DNA from 2 places in the Shewanella sp. 10B genome. Region 2 is predicted to be linked to the other one. Evidence: predicted binding sites of a transcription regulator. Region 2 holds the regulator's gene; the other holds the start of a gene.
What was found. The regulator MetJ, encoded in region 2, represses methionine synthesis genes. The targets are predictions, from matches to a motif close to TAGACGTCTAGACGTCTA.
Positions count from the first base shown of each region.

Region 1: the regulator MetJ is predicted to act here: its motif matches at 2,954-2,971, upstream of msrA (peptide-methionine (S)-S-oxide reductase MsrA).

Region 1 covers NZ_JAMDJO010000001.1:1,095,004-1,102,608, forward strand. The annotation lists gene seqA (replication initiation negative regulator SeqA) at 68-619, shown strand; gene pgm (phosphoglucomutase (alpha-D-glucose-1,6-bisphosphate-dependent)) at 691-2,343, shown strand; gene msrA (peptide-methionine (S)-S-oxide reductase MsrA) at 2,462-2,941, opposite strand; gene astE (succinylglutamate desuccinylase) at 3,220-4,254, shown strand; gene M0415_RS04685 (thiamine pyrophosphate-dependent dehydrogenase E1 component subunit alpha) at 4,417-5,595, shown strand; gene M0415_RS04690 (alpha-ketoacid dehydrogenase subunit beta) at 5,599-6,576, shown strand; gene M0415_RS04695 (dihydrolipoyllysine-residue acetyltransferase) at 6,586-7,605, shown strand, end outside.
Region 2 covers NZ_JAMDJO010000003.1:529,096-536,700, forward strand. The annotation lists gene M0415_RS14540 (bifunctional aspartate kinase/homoserine dehydrogenase II) at 1-284, opposite strand, end outside; gene metB (cystathionine gamma-synthase) at 296-1,459, opposite strand; gene metJ (met regulon transcriptional regulator MetJ) at 1,682-1,996, shown strand; gene M0415_RS14555 (sulfite exporter TauE/SafE family protein) at 2,105-2,848, shown strand; gene nrfD (NrfD/PsrC family molybdoenzyme membrane anchor subunit) at 3,034-3,978, opposite strand; gene M0415_RS14565 (4Fe-4S dicluster domain-containing protein) at 3,981-4,547, opposite strand; gene phsA (thiosulfate reductase PhsA) at 4,560-6,842, opposite strand; gene M0415_RS14575 (pentapeptide repeat-containing protein) at 7,233-7,605, opposite strand, start outside.

The DNA.
Region 1 (7,605 bases), on a different contig from region 2:
TTTGCGAGGATCGCCTGTGGTGCACTTTTTCGGTTAAGCCTATCGAATAACAAAGGATAATAAGGTTATGAAATACATCGAAGTGGATGAAGAGCTCTATCGTCATATTGCCAGCAAAACGGAACGTATTGGTGAGAGCGCCTCTGACATTCTCCGTCGATTACTCGGCCTGTCCGTCGATGCGGTTGAACAAACGCAGCCACAGGCCATTAGCCAACCGAGTTTAGAGGCGGCGACGCCTGAGCCACAGGTTGCACCTCAAGTTGAGACCTTAGTCTCTGCGACCGATTTCAATCAATTGGTGGATGAGCATAAGTTAGCGCAGCAAAAAGGCGCAGTGGGTCGCTTCTTGTTTTTGCTCGAGAGTTTATATCAACAGAGCCAAGCGCAATTCTCGCAAATTTTACAGATCCAAGGTCGCGATCGACTCTATTTTGCGCGCTCACGGGAAGAGTTACTCAAGGCCAGTGCTACCGCCAATCCGAAGGAAATCGGTAATACCGGATTTTGGGTGACGACCAACAATAACACTGCTAAAAAACGGGCGATTTTAGTCGAAGCCTTAGTGCAATTTGGTTGCGATACCGAAATCGCCAACGGCATTGCCGAACGCGTATAACGCCTTTATCGACGCCGCAATGATGCGGCGTTTCCATTTAATTAACCGATTTTCCAGTAGGAGAGGATCAGGTGGCAATACATCAACGGGCAGGACAAACCGCGAGTCAGACGGATCTGGTGAATATTCCAAAGCTGATGAGCCATTATTACAGCATCAAACCTAATGTGGATGCTGCCGAGCAACGAGTGACATTCGGGACCTCGGGTCACCGCGGAACTGCGTTTCAAGCAAGTTTTAACCAAGACCATATTTGGGCGATTACCCAAGCCGTGGTGGATTATCGCCAATCGGTGAATATCGATGGTCCGCTATTTTTAGGTATCGATACCCACGCCTTATCTTATGCGGCTTATGTGTCGGCGATTGAAGTGTTAGCGGCCAATAAGGTGACTGTTAATATTCAGCAAAATGATGGCTTTACTCCCACGCCTGTGGTGTCCCATGCCATTATTTGCGCCAATCGTGAAGCCGCACTGACTGGTGCCGCGTTAAGCGATGGTTTGATCATCACGCCATCTCACAATCCGCCTCAGGATGGTGGCATCAAGTACAATCCTCCCCATGGCGGACCGGCCGAAGGCAATATCACCGCGTGGATTGAGTCCCGCGCCAATGATTACCTGCGCGCAGGGCTTAAGGGCGTTAATAAGCTCGCTTATGCCGACGCGTTAACCTCGGGCTATGTGCATGCCATCGATTTGATTACCCCCTATGTGGCGGATTTAGTCAATGTGGTTGATATGCATGCTATCGCCAAGGCTAAGCTGAAATTGGGCGTTGACCCATTAGGCGGCTCGGGTATTCATTATTGGGCGCCGATTGCCAAGCATTATGGTATCGATATCACCTTAGTTAATGATAAGGTCGACCCAAGCTTTAGCTTTATGTCGCTTGATAAAGACGGCAAGATCCGCATGGATTGCTCTTCGCCCTATGCGATGGCAGGCTTACTGGCCCATAAAGAATCCTTTGATTTATGTGTGGGTAACGACCCTGACTACGACAGACACGGAATCGTGTGTCCGGGCACGGGGCTGATGGATCCCAACCACTATTTAGCGGTTGCGATTGATTATCTGCTGACCCACAGACCTCAATGGAGCGAGCAGTTAGCCATCGGCAAGACGCTGGTATCGAGTGCGCTTATCGATAAAATCTGCGCCTTCCACGGCAAAAAATTACTCGAAGTTCCCGTTGGCTTTAAGTGGTTCGTCGATGGGTTAGCCGAGGCAACCATTGCCTTCGGTGGTGAGGAGAGTGCGGGCGCCGCCTTCCTGCGCCGTGATGGCACGACTTGGTGTACCGACAAGGACGGTTTTATTCTGGTGCTGCTTGCGGCCGAAATGCTTGCGGTTACTGGCAAGACGCCGGGGCAACGCCATCAAGAATTAGTGGCGCAGTTCGGTCAAAGTTTCTACAAGCGTATCGACAGCCCGATTAGCCTCGAGAACAAAGCCAAATTTGCCAAGCTCAATGCTGAGACCTTAAACGCCACTCTGCTGGCGGGTGAGAAGATTGATGCCGTATTAACCCACGCCCCAGGTAACAATGCCTCGATAGGTGGCATTAAAGTGGCGACGGCCAATGGTTGGTTCGCGGCGCGGCCGTCGGGCACTGAGGCGTTATTTAAGATTTACGGTGAGAGCTTTATCAGTGAGCAACATCTTGCCGATATTATTAAGGACGCACAGGCCTTGATCGATAAGGCGCTTAGCGCCTGATCTACCGTTTAAGCATTCTTTACAGATAAAAAAACGCACTCATGGAAATCCTATGAGTGCGTTTTTATTTGCAGCGATGAGTGGCAGAAGCCACTCACTCGGATGCTACAGGTTATGATCAGTACTCGAGATGGCAACTTGGTAAGTTGTTCTTATCGATATAGTTTTGATGATATTCCTCGGCCACATGGAATTGCTGCAAAGGCACGATTTCAGTCACTATGTGGCGTAATCCCCAGCGGCCCGAGCGGGCAAAGGCCAGTTTTGAAGCTTCTGCCGTGGCTTTTTGCTCACGGTCGTGGAAGAAAATGGTACTGCGGTACTGAGTGCCAATATCGCCACCTTGCATGTTGAGCGTGGTCGGGTTGTGATTCTTCCAAAACACATCCAGTAACTCGTCGTAGCTGACAATCGCTGGGTCAAATTCCACTTGCACGACTTCAGCATGGCCAGTCTTGCCTTTTTTGACTTCCTCATAGGTGGTCGCTTCGTTATTGCCACCCATATAGCCACAGGTCGCGTTGGTCACGCCGTTGACTTGTCTAAAGAAATACTCCACGCCCCAAAAACAGCCGGCACCGAAAGTTGCTAACGCCATGATAAATCCTGATAGAAGTCTAGATGGCTAAGGATTGTGATAAAACTCATGCCTAAAAGCAAGTGTGCCGACAAAATTAATCCTATGTCGACCAAATGTGCCTAAGATGCTGTGGTTTTACCGCGAAATGCGCTTGTTTGACCAGAATGACAGAGTAACGGCCCAAAAACTTGTGTTAGTATGGATTCGCTTTTTAAGGCGGGTAGCGATAAGTGCAATGAAACAGGCAGTTATTGCCATAAATCCCGTCTTTAACACGCTATTATAAGGAGAATTCTGTGTTACAAGCTCTGTTAGATTCGAAGGATTTTCTCGCGCTGACCCTAGCCAATCCGCAAACCCTCGGTGATGAGTTTAGTTTCACCTTAGGGGAACATACTCGAGTCGAGGTGTGGGACACGGGTGTCATTGTCTTTGAGCCAGCACAAGCCCAAGGTAAGGATGTCATTCTCTCCTGCGGTGTCCACGGTAATGAAACCGCCCCCATCGAACTCTGCAATACCTTAATCAAACAGCTTCTCCAACAAAAAATCATCGCCAAACAACGCACGCTGTTTCTTATTGGCAACCCTTTAGCGATTAATAATGGCACTCGCATTATCGACGAGAACATGAATCGTCTGTTTAGTGGTGAGCATTCAAATCCGCCGGGATTAGTGAATCCTGAACGGGTGCGGGCGAAAAAATTAGAAGCCTATGTCGACCGCTTCTTTAACGGCGCAGCCGCAGGGCGCCAGCGGATCCACTACGATTTGCACACGGCGATGCGGGCGTCAAAACACGAAAAGTTTGCAATTTATCCCTATCGTCCCGGCCGGGCTTACAGCGCCGAGCAAATCATGTTTTTAGCCGCCAGTGGCGTAGATACTGTGTTATTTCACCATGAGCCGACGACGACTTTTAGTTATTTTTCCTCCGAGCAGTATGGCGCCGATGCCTTTACCATTGAATTAGGTAAGGTGTATCCCATGGGGCAAAACGATATGACGCGTTTTATTGCCGCCCAAGAGATGTTTATGCGCCTTATCACAGACAAACCCTTAGCGCTTGAGCCATTCTCAGCGGATAAGGTGAATCTATATCAAGTGTGCCGGGTGATTAACAAACATTTTGATGATTTTGAATTTACCTTCGCGACCGATGTCGAAAACTTCCGAGCTTTCCCGAAAGGCTTTGTATTGGCCCAAGAGGGGGGGCAGGAAATTAAAGTCGAACAGGAATTTGAAGCGATTGTCTTCCCCAATGCTAAGGTGCCTATCGGCAATCGCACTGTGATTTGCCTGATCCCTTCAGTCGCGCCAGATGTTCGCTAGTTTTGTAAAGCATTATATACATGCACACAGGGGATTAGTTGTCGTTTGAACTGTGCCAACGGTTGATAGGTAGTTTACGTTAACGTAATGTTCATCCGGCATATTCGTATAAATTAGGCGTTGTGGATTTTCCATGGCGTAACGAGATAACAAGAGCACAATATGAGCAAAGCAACACTCAACACTGATACAGTGCACCGTGTCGGCTTCTTGGATAAGGCATCGCTTCACATTCCTATCCTTCGAATTCTACAAGCAGACGGCACTACCTATGAAACCGCGGTTTTGCCTGTAATAGATGAAGCCTTAGCCACCAAAATTTACGATACTTGCGTGTTCACGCGGGTACTCGACGAACGTATGTTAGGCGCGCAGCGTCAGGGACGGATCAGCTTCTATATGACCTGTACGGGTGAAGAAGCAGCAATCGTCGGCAGTGTCGCGGCGCTTGATTCTGAGGACGTGATCCTCGCGCAATATCGTGAACATGCGGCGCTGCGTTATCGTGGTTTTACCACTGACCAGTTTATGAACCAAATGTTCAGCAATGAGAAGGACTTAGGTAAAGGTCGCCAAATGCCAATCCACTACGGCTGTGCGGCGTTAAACTACCAAACCATTTCATCGCCATTGGCCACGCAAATCCCGCAAGCGACAGGTGTCGGTTATAGCCTGAAAATGCAGGGCAAACGTAATGTTGCCGTCTGTTATTTCGGTGAAGGCGCTGCGTCTGAAGGTGACTTCCACGCCGGCTTGAATATGGCGGCGGTGTTAAAATGCCCAGTGATTTTCTTCTGCCGTAACAATGGTTATGCGATTTCTACTCCAACCGAAGAGCAGTTTGCCGGTAACGGTATCGCTAGCCGCGGTGTGGGTTACGGTATGCACACCATTCGTGTCGACGGTAACGATATGCTGGCGGTGTTAGCGGCGACGCAACAGGCGCGTGCCTATGCAATTGAGCATAATGCCCCCGTGTTGATTGAAGCCATGACTTATCGCCTTGGCGCGCACTCATCTTCTGACGATCCTTCTGGCTATCGCTCCAAAGAAGAAGAGGCGAAGTGGCAGCAACACGATCCAGTCAAACGCTTCAAGTTATGGTTGATCAACAAAGGCTGGTTGGCCGAAGCCGATGATGCCCAGCGTTACGAAAAGTACCGTGAAGAAGTGTTAGCCGCCGTTAAAGTCGCTGAAAAATTACCTATCCCTATGCTGGATGAGATCATTGAAGATGTGTACGACAAGCCAACACCAGCGCTGAAAAAGCAGCTGAGTGAACTTAAAGAACACATCAAGAAATATCCGCAATCCTATCCCAAAAGTGCAGGGAGGCTATAAGCCGTGGCAGAAATGAATATGTTACAGGCCGTCAATGAGGCCTTGTCTATCGCCATGCAATCTGACGAGCGCATGGTGGTATTTGGTGAAGACGTTGGCCACTTTGGTGGTGTGTTTCGCGCAACCTCAGGTTTACAGGAAAAGTTTGGTCGCAGCCGCTGCTTTAACACGCCGCTGACTGAACAAGGCATCGCGGGTTTTGCCAACGGTTTAGCCTCTAATGGCATGACCGCCGTAGCGGAAATCCAGTTCGCCGATTATATCTTTCCAGCGTTCGATCAGATAGTGAATGAATCAGCTAAATTCCGTTACCGCAGCGGTAATGAATTTAACGTGGGAAGCCTAGTGTTTCGTACACCTTATGGTGGCGGTATTGCGGGCGGCCATTATCATTCACAATCGCCAGAAGCTTATTTTACCCAAACCCCAGGCTTAAAAGTGGTTGTGCCACGTAATCCAGAGCAGGCCAAGGGCTTATTATTAGCCTCTATTCGCGATAAAAACCCTGTGGTGTTCTTCGAGCCAAAGCGTTTATACCGTGCTTCAGTGGGTGAAGTCCCTTCGGGCGATTATGAAATCGAGCTGGGTAAAGCCGAAGTGGTCCGAGAAGGGAAAGATATCACCTTAGTAGCCTGGGGCGCACAGATGGAAATCATCGAAAAAGCGGCTGACATGGCGGCAAAAGAGGGGATTTCCTGCGAAATTATCGACCTACGTACACTCGCGCCTTGGGATGTAGATACCATTGCCGATTCTGTGAAGAAGACAGGCCGTTTACTGATCAACCACGAAGCGCCATTGACGGGTGGTTTTGCCGGTGAAATCGCGGCGACGATTCAGCAGGAATGTTTCCTGTATTTAGAATCACCCATCAGCCGTGTATGTGGTCTAGATACCCCATATCCACTGGTCCACGAAAAAGAATATATGCCCGATGCGCTCAAAACCTTTGAAGCCATTAAGGCATCGGTGAACTTCTAGGAGTCCGGTATGATTAAAGATTTTATTTTGCCGGACATTGGTGAAGGCGTTGTCGAGTGTGAGCTCGTCGAGTGGTTGGTGCAAGAGGGCGATACGATTGCTGAAGATCAGCCCATCGCCGATGTGATGACCGACAAAGCCTTAGTGCAAATTCCGGCGCCTTTTGCGGGAGTCGTGACCAAGCTGTATTACGCCAAAGGCGATATCGCTAAGGTGCATGCACCGCTTTATGCCGTGCAGATTGAGGTTGACGAAGCCGCACCTGTTGCAGCATCTCTGCCTGAAGTACACACAGCGACGCAAACACCTGTAAGCCAAGCCAGCGCGTCCGGTACGAGCGTAGAAGAGTTTCTGCTACCCGATATTGGCGAAGGCATTGTTGAGTGTGAACTGGTCGAATGGTTAGTCCAAGAAGGCGATACTGTGGTTGAAGATCAACCCATCGCCGATGTGATGACAGATAAAGCCCTAGTGCAAATCCCTGCTATCAAAGCGGGCAAAATTGTCAAATTGTACTACCGTAAGGGCCAGTTAGCTAAAGTACATGCGCCACTATTTGCGATTGAGGTCGAAGGTGGCGTTAGTGCGCCAGTCAGCCATGCACAGGAAGCAAGCGCCGCTGTGAATACTGCAGCACCAGCCGCTTGCGCGGCGGTGTCCTCGGAGCCTGCTCGCCAAGGTAAAGCCTTAGCCAGCCCAGCCGTTCGCCGTATGGCACGTGCCTTAGATATCGATTTAAGTCGCGTCCCTGGTAGTGGCAAACATGGCCGTGTGTATAAGGAAGACATTACTCGCTTCCAAGCACAGGGCGGCGCTGTGCCTGCCGTTGCGCCAGTGGCGGTAGCGCCAACTGTTACTCAATCAACTGTTTCTACCGCAGTGGCAAGCGTTGCACGGGGTGACATTGTTGAGCCTATCCGTGGCGTGAAAGCCGTAATGGCAAAAATGATGGTGGAATCGGTATCAACCATTCCACACTTCACCTATTGCGAAGAGTTTGATTTAACAGATTTAGTCGCACTGCGTGAA
Region 2 (7,605 bases):
GTGGTTAAACGCTCACGCAGATCCCGCGCTTGCTCATTGGATAACAGCTGCTCAATCAAGCCTTGCTGATAGCTGATAAGGACTTGTAACTCTTCCTGCCATAATTGGTTGCTATCGCGCAGGGACAATAATTTATATAAAAAGTTAGTGGTTTTACCCGCGGCAGACACCACCACCAGATCATCACTATGACCATGGGTTAACAGAATATGGGCGACTCGGCGATAACAATCGGCATCGGCTAAGCTGGAACCACCAAATTTATGTAAGTGACAACGTGCCATCTCGAATTCCTCTACTGACAAGCCGCGACGGCGGCCAATCCTGCTTGAATATCTGCAACTAAGTCGTCGGCATCTTCAATACCAACCGACAAACGTAATAGGGTGTCTTTAATGCCAGCTTCATAACGCGCTTGGGGCTCCATCGCCCTGTGTGTCATAGTCGCGGGCACGGCCACGAGACTCTCAACGCCACCTAAGCTCTCGGCCACGCTAAATAAACTTAAGGCATCTAAAAAGGCGACCACTTCGGCCTCGCCGCCCTTAAGCTCAAAACTCAGCATAGCGCCAAAGCCTTTTTGCTGCTTGGCGGCAATGGCATGGCCGGGGTGGTCCGTAAGGCCGGGGTAATACACTTTGCTCACCACTGGGCTGCTCGTCAGCACGTCCACAATACGCTGGGCATTGCTTTGGTGCTCACGAATACGCACGGCTAAGGTACGCAGACCACGCAGGGTTTGATAACTATCAAAAGCTGAACCCGTTAAGCCCAAGGTGTTCGACCACCAATGTAAGGTCTCACCGAGTTGAGGATCTTTGGCGATCACCGCGCCGCCCACCACATCGCTGTGACCATTGATGTACTTAGTGGTGGAGTGGATAACGATATCGGCACCGAGTAATAGTGGTTGCTGCAAAATGGGCGAGAGGAAAGTGTTGTCGACCACCACTAAAGCGCCCACGGCGTGGCTCGCCTCCGCGATAGCTTCGATATCGACGACTCGCAGCAGAGGGTTAGAGGGGGTTTCAATCCACACCATCTTAGGTTGCAGGGCGATAGCTTGCTCAAGCGCTTGGGCGTCGGTTTGATCGACCACCAGCAGTTTAAATTGGCCCTTTTTAGCCAAGTTAGTGAATAAACGGTAAGAACCGCCGTAGCAATCGTGGGGCACCACCAATAAATCATCGGGGCCGAGCAACGTAGTCACTAAAGTAATGGCTGCCATGCCAGTGCAAGTCACTACACCAGTTGCGCCCTTTTCCAGCTTAGCTAAGGCATCACCTAGGATGCTGCGGGTAGGATTACCGGAACGGCTGTAATCAAATTCGCGAGGATTTTTATGACCATCGAAGGCGTAATTCGTCGACAGGTAAATTGGCGGCACCACAGCGCCATACTGAGTATCGCTTTCGATACCCTGACGCACTGCTAATGTGGCTAATTGACGTTCGGTCACTAATTTGCCTGCGGTCATCGGGAACTCCTAAGTTCGCAAAGAGATGTCTGGACGTCTAAATGTACCTAAGCCCAGTGGCATCGTCAATAGGCGTTAAGACGTTTAGACGTCTAAACATAAAGAAATCTGTTTGCAATCACTAAGAAATAGTAGCAATAATTTGACTGTTATCTGTAAGGGTTTAAAATCTGCCCCGAATTTAGCGTTATAACAGGTGAGTCAATGACTGAATGGAATGGGGAATACATCAGCCCCTATGCTGAACATGGCAAGAAGAATGAACAAGTAAAGAAAATTACTGTGTCTATTCCGCTCAAAGTGCTAAAAGTCCTCACGGATGAACGTACCCGTCGTCAGGTGAACAACCTGCGCCACGCCACCAATAGCGAACTCTTGTGTGAAGCATTTTTGCATGCCTACACCGGCCAGCCTCTGCCTAATGATGCCGATCTGTCGAAAGATAGCCCAGACAGCATTCCCGCCGAAGCGAAACGGTTGATGGACGAAATGGGGATCGAGTGGGAAGATATGGAATAACGCTCAGGCGTCCATAATCCTGCCGTAACTAATTATTAGGGATCGTTAATACTCATCTTGCCTGATGGGTTAGAGTAACGATCCCTATTTTGTTTTTGATGGAATCCTATGTTCTCCTTGATAGATCCACAAACGCTCGCCATTGCGTCTGTGATTGTGTTTTTAGGTGCCCTCACCCAAAGTCTGATTGGCTTTGGCCTTGCCGTGGTGGCGAGTCCGCTGCTGTATATTGTCGACCCCGAATTAGTGCCCGCCCCCGTGATTGTGATGGGCTTTTCCATCGCCCTACTCACCCTACTGCGTGAGCGTGGCCACTTAGAATTCAACGGCTTGCAATATGCGTTAATCGGTCGTGTGCCCGGAGGTTTTATCGGTGCCAGCCTGTTGCTGTTTGCACCGCAGCCGATTCTTGGTCTGGCGATTGCTGGCATTGTGGCGGTCGCCGTGGTGCTGAGCCTGTATAAATTCAGCCTGCCAGTGAATAAAGCAACCCTGTTTGGCGCGGGCGTAGTATCGGGGATCTTTGGTAATATTGCCGCCATTGGTGGCCCGCCGATGGCGATTTTGTTGGCGGGTAAGGATGCCTCAAAATTTCGCGCCGCACTCTCTGCCTTCTTTATTTTCAGCTCGACCATAGCGCTGGTCATTCTTGGGGTGACGGGCCTGCTCGAAATCAAGCATTTATGGTTATCCCTGATGCTGCTGCCCTCAGTCTTTTTAGGCTATTTAGTGGCGGGTAAACTGGTGGGGAATGTGGATAAGCATAAGACCAAGATGGCAACCTTAGCCCTCTGCGCTATCAGCGCCTTAGTGCTTACGGTGAAATCTGTGATTGAGCTATTGCCGCAATAATTACCGCAATAACCCCCTTCCAATCCTGCCAATCGCAGCCATAAAAAAGCACCGTTAATCGGTGCTTTTTGCTTGCAGGGATGCGTGTTGTACCCCATTTGAGTATCACTTAATCGCATTAAAGTAATACTCATATTTGTTGCGCTAGTTTGAATGCCATGGGTTAGAGCATTCTCTAACATCACTTAGCTCAGGTAGCTTTGTCCCGCATACACAATAAAGTGTCTCAGGGCTAACACGCCGGTTAAGCTGGCGCAGGCCACCATGATCATCGCGCCCTTGCTGTGGCGAGTCGCGGAAGGCAGCAGCATAAACAGCAGTGGAATACCAAAACCAATCCCGACCACGCCAATCCAGAATACGCTCGCCCACACGCCAGAGGTGAGTGATGCCAGCGCCGCAGCAGCCGCACCGCCCTTAAAGTACAAGGCGCAGAACAACATAAACAGGAACATGATTTCGATGGCCATCACTGGCAACTCTAAGCCATGCATTTTAGCTAAAGTCTTGTCGTGGCTATCGGTCTTGAACATCACCAGCGCCAGCACCGCATTAGCCGCCGCGCCCGCCGATAAACCAGAGACTAAGAACAGCGCCGGCAATACCGCAGTGTTCAGCATTGGATAGGCATTCATGGCCGAAATTAAGAAGCCTGTGTAAGCGCCTACACCAATCGCGAGGATAAACAGCAGCACTTCAATCAGCTTTCTAAAGGGCATCAGCAGCTTAGCAATAGGCACGAGGAAACCTAAGCCCCACTTTGGCAGTTCACCACGCAGCACAAGAATCGCGTAGGCAAATGCCAAGGGTGAGTAAGCCAGTAGCGCTAATACCCCAATCGCCATAACGGACTGGAAGTTATAGTTGATTAAAATCAGCCAGAAGTGGAAAGGCTTCGTTAAATCAAACACTAAACATGCCAAGCCTAGGCAAATGGCCACTGGGCCAATAATGGCGGCGGCCTTGAGAATACTGGTCTCACCCTGCGCTTGATCCTTATTAAACCAACGCAAACCGATACCAATCAACAAACTTCCGGCGGATAAACCCGCCATAAACAGATACACGGCGATGATCCAATGCCAAGTGACGGGATCATATTGCGCCATATCGCCCCAAGTATTGTTCATAATCAAATCCCCCCTCTTTTGGTAGGAACGCGATATACCCTAGGCTTGGTGCCTAAATGGGTCTTATCTTGGTAAGTGATCTTAGTGTTGAGTAGCATAGCGACCTCACTCTGTGGATCGTTGGCATCGCCAAAGACTAAGGCATCGGTCGGACACACAGTCACGCAGGCGGGCTCTTCACCCCGGGCCAAACGCGTGTCCTTACAGAAGTTACACTTGTCTGCCACTTTGGTTTCGGGATTCATAAAACGTACCTTGTAGGGGCACGCCGCCACGCAGTACATACAACCCACACACTTATCGCCATGGATGGAGACAATGCCATCCTCACCCACATAAGCCGCGCCCGTTGGGCATACCTTCACACAGGGCGCATCTTCACATTGCTGACACGACACCCTGTGATACTTAAAGTGCAGGTGTGGCATCTCGCCGAAAGGCCCCTCAACACGCACTTGTAAACGAGTCACGCCCTCGGGGACGCCGTTTTCACTACGGCAAGCCACGTTACAGGCTTGGCAGCCGATGCACTTGTTCTCATCGTGCACCATCACATATCTTTTCGTCATTTGAGCCTCCAATTAGCGTTTTGCCAGCGTGACGCCTGTTGTATGAATATTCATGCCACACACAGGGGCTGTTTGATGGGGCAGTAAGTTTCCGCAGTGGATACCTTTACCTGTCGCTCTAACCAACTCTTTGTTTTTAGAGCCAAAGCCCATATAGGCAAACACGGTATCGGGGCGAATGCCCGGGGTGACTAAGGCATGGCCCTCTTCGCTACCCACGCTGCTGGTTAACCGAATCGGATCACCATTGCTGATCCCTAACTTGCCCGCCGTAACGGGATGCACCCAAATGGCGTTATCCGACATCAGGTTAGCCAACATGGGGATATTGTGGGTCGCGCCATTGGTATGCACGGCGACCTTGCCTTGGATAAAGTACAGCTCATCGGCTTTCTTCAAATGCACTTCGCGGAACTTAATCACCCCGCGTCCTGGCGCCATGGCTTCAACCTTGGCTGAGGTCAATTCAATCTTGCCGCTTGGGGTTTTAAAGCTGAGTAAACTGCCGTAGGTGCCGTCTTCATCGACGGGTTTGGCATTGGCGTAGGCCTTAGTAAACTCGGCCACCATCTTAGGTTCGCGCAGCATGATGGGCTTACCAAAGCTAACAAAACCTTCGTCCTTAATGCGGCGCAGTAGTGCGGTATCGCGATTCACCTGCAGCAATTGCAGGGTTTCCATATTGTCCCAAGGATAGAATTCACTTAGCCCTAGCTTATGGCCAATGTCCTTAAAGATTTGCCATGAGGGCTTAGTGTTGCCTAGGGTTTCCACCACGCGTTGGCGCACATAGTAGGCTGGATTTTTACCCGACTTGTCGGCAATTTCCTCATCGCGCTCAAGGTAAGTAGACTCGGGTAAAATCACGTCGGCATAGGCGGCGGTTTCGCTGATATAGACATCGCACACGGCAACAAAGTCGAGCTTTTTCAAGGCTTCAACCACACGCGCCCTGTCGGTCATGGTTTGCATGGGGTTGGTACGGGACATTACCCAGCCGTGTAATTGGTAGGGAACGGCACTTAAGGTCGCATCGAGGATGGTTTGGTAAATCCCGCCCGACGACCACATCATGGCGTACTGCTCTTCCACTTGGTCGATACGTTTCGCCGCAGGCTTAGGCATATCTTTTACGCCGGGTTTACCCAATACGGGCGCCACGCTTTCTCCCGCCAGCTTGTTATAGTCGCCAGGCTTTTGACCTAGGTAGATACCGCCCTTACGCTCGATATTGCCGATCAAAATATTGGCAGCGTACAAGGCGCGGCGCATTTCAAACTCTTCGGTAGTAAAGGTGGCTCTGTGACCAAAATCCACCACAGCATGGGGCGCCTTGGCCGCATATTCGTGTGCGATACGGCGAATGTCCTTGGCGGGCACATCGGAAACGGTTTCGGCCCACTCAGGGGTGTAGGCTTTCACTTCGGCGGCGAAGGCATCAAACCCTTCAACATAACGCTCGATAAAGGCCTTGTCGTAGAGATTATCTTCAATCAATACATGGCATAAGGCTAAAGCCACCGCCACATCGGTACCGGGGCGGATCGCATACCATTCATCGGCTTTGTCGGCGACGATGGAGAATCTTGGCTCGAACACCACCAGCTTAGCGCCTTTATCCATTTGCGCCGCCATCATGCCGCGGGTTTCGGACATGTTGATGCCTTCGTACAGGTTATGGCCGAAGTTAATGATGTATTTGGAGTTGCTTAAATCGCGCTTCACCTTAGTGCCAAACATGGCCTTAGCGGCAATCTCGTAACCACCGGGGCAAGTTGAGGCATGGGTAAAAGTATTCGGGCTGCCAAAGGCAGTGGCGAGATGGAATAAGTGTTTTTCTTGCGAACCGGATTTAGAGGAAAACGCTACCGCTTCGGGGCCATGAGCTTGCTTGATTTTATTGAGATTATCGGCAATCAGTTGATAGGCTTCATCCCAAGAGATCTCGGCCCATTTACCCTCGCCGCGCTCGCCAACCCGCTTGAGTGGCTTCACAATCCGCTGTGGGTCGTAAAGTAAACTATGGCCAGCGCCGCCCCGGGCACAGACTTTACCACCAAAGGATTTGGCCGCCTTATTGCCACTGATAAAGACGTTTTTACCCTCAATCACCCGCGCCGAAATCGGGCAGCGAGTCGAACACATCTCACAGATACTGGCAATGTCTTTGCCCATTCCTTTTAGCTGCTTGCTCTCTAATGCCGCTAAGCTGCCTGGCAGCAAGCTAGCCAAGGCGCACGTTGCACCGCTGGCCCCTGCGCCCTTTAAAAAGGTTCGCCTATTAAGCTCAATCATGGTTACCTCCATCACACTCATCCACCCTTATGCGCCAGTTGGCACACGCAAACTTAGGCTTTGTCACCGCTGCGGTTTAAGGCTAAATTCGCTCACAGGTTTTTAGTTATTTACGCCAATGCACTTGCACCAATGACCTTGGGCACGCTGGCATTTTGCTGTTCCGGAGTGATTGTTATCCCTAAAGGGGTAAGCGGATATTGTGGTAAACCACATAGGCAAGTTGAGTGTGATCTGCGGCAACTAAAAGTTAAAAATGGTCTAAAAATTCGTGAATAGGATCAATAGAATTGGCGAGCCATTTGGGGAACCACTCGCCAACATTTTGAGATAAAAAAACAGGCTAAAAAAATCTAAAAAATGCCCAAAAAAGCTTGAAAAAATGACGGCTTAATCGACTAAGGTGATATCTAAGCCATTGAGTAAACGAATCGCTTCGTCGCGGCTAAACTTAGCGCCTTTAATTTTATTGTTAAAAATATCGATATCGTAATCGGTCGCCTCGGAAAAATCCGCCTCCATCAACTCGGTGCGGCCGAATAAGCTGTGGCGAAAATCGCTGTAACTAAAGTTGGCGCGATTAAACTTGCCCTCACGGAAATCCACATCCTGCGCCTTACAGCCCTCGAGCACCATTTCATCGAGCCTAAGCCCCATAAAAGAGCAGTCATTTAGGATGCAGGTTCTAAAGCTAAAAGGCGCCGCAAAGGATAATCTTGGCCAAGCGGCGCGAGTCCAATCTATGCCCACCAACTTACATTCT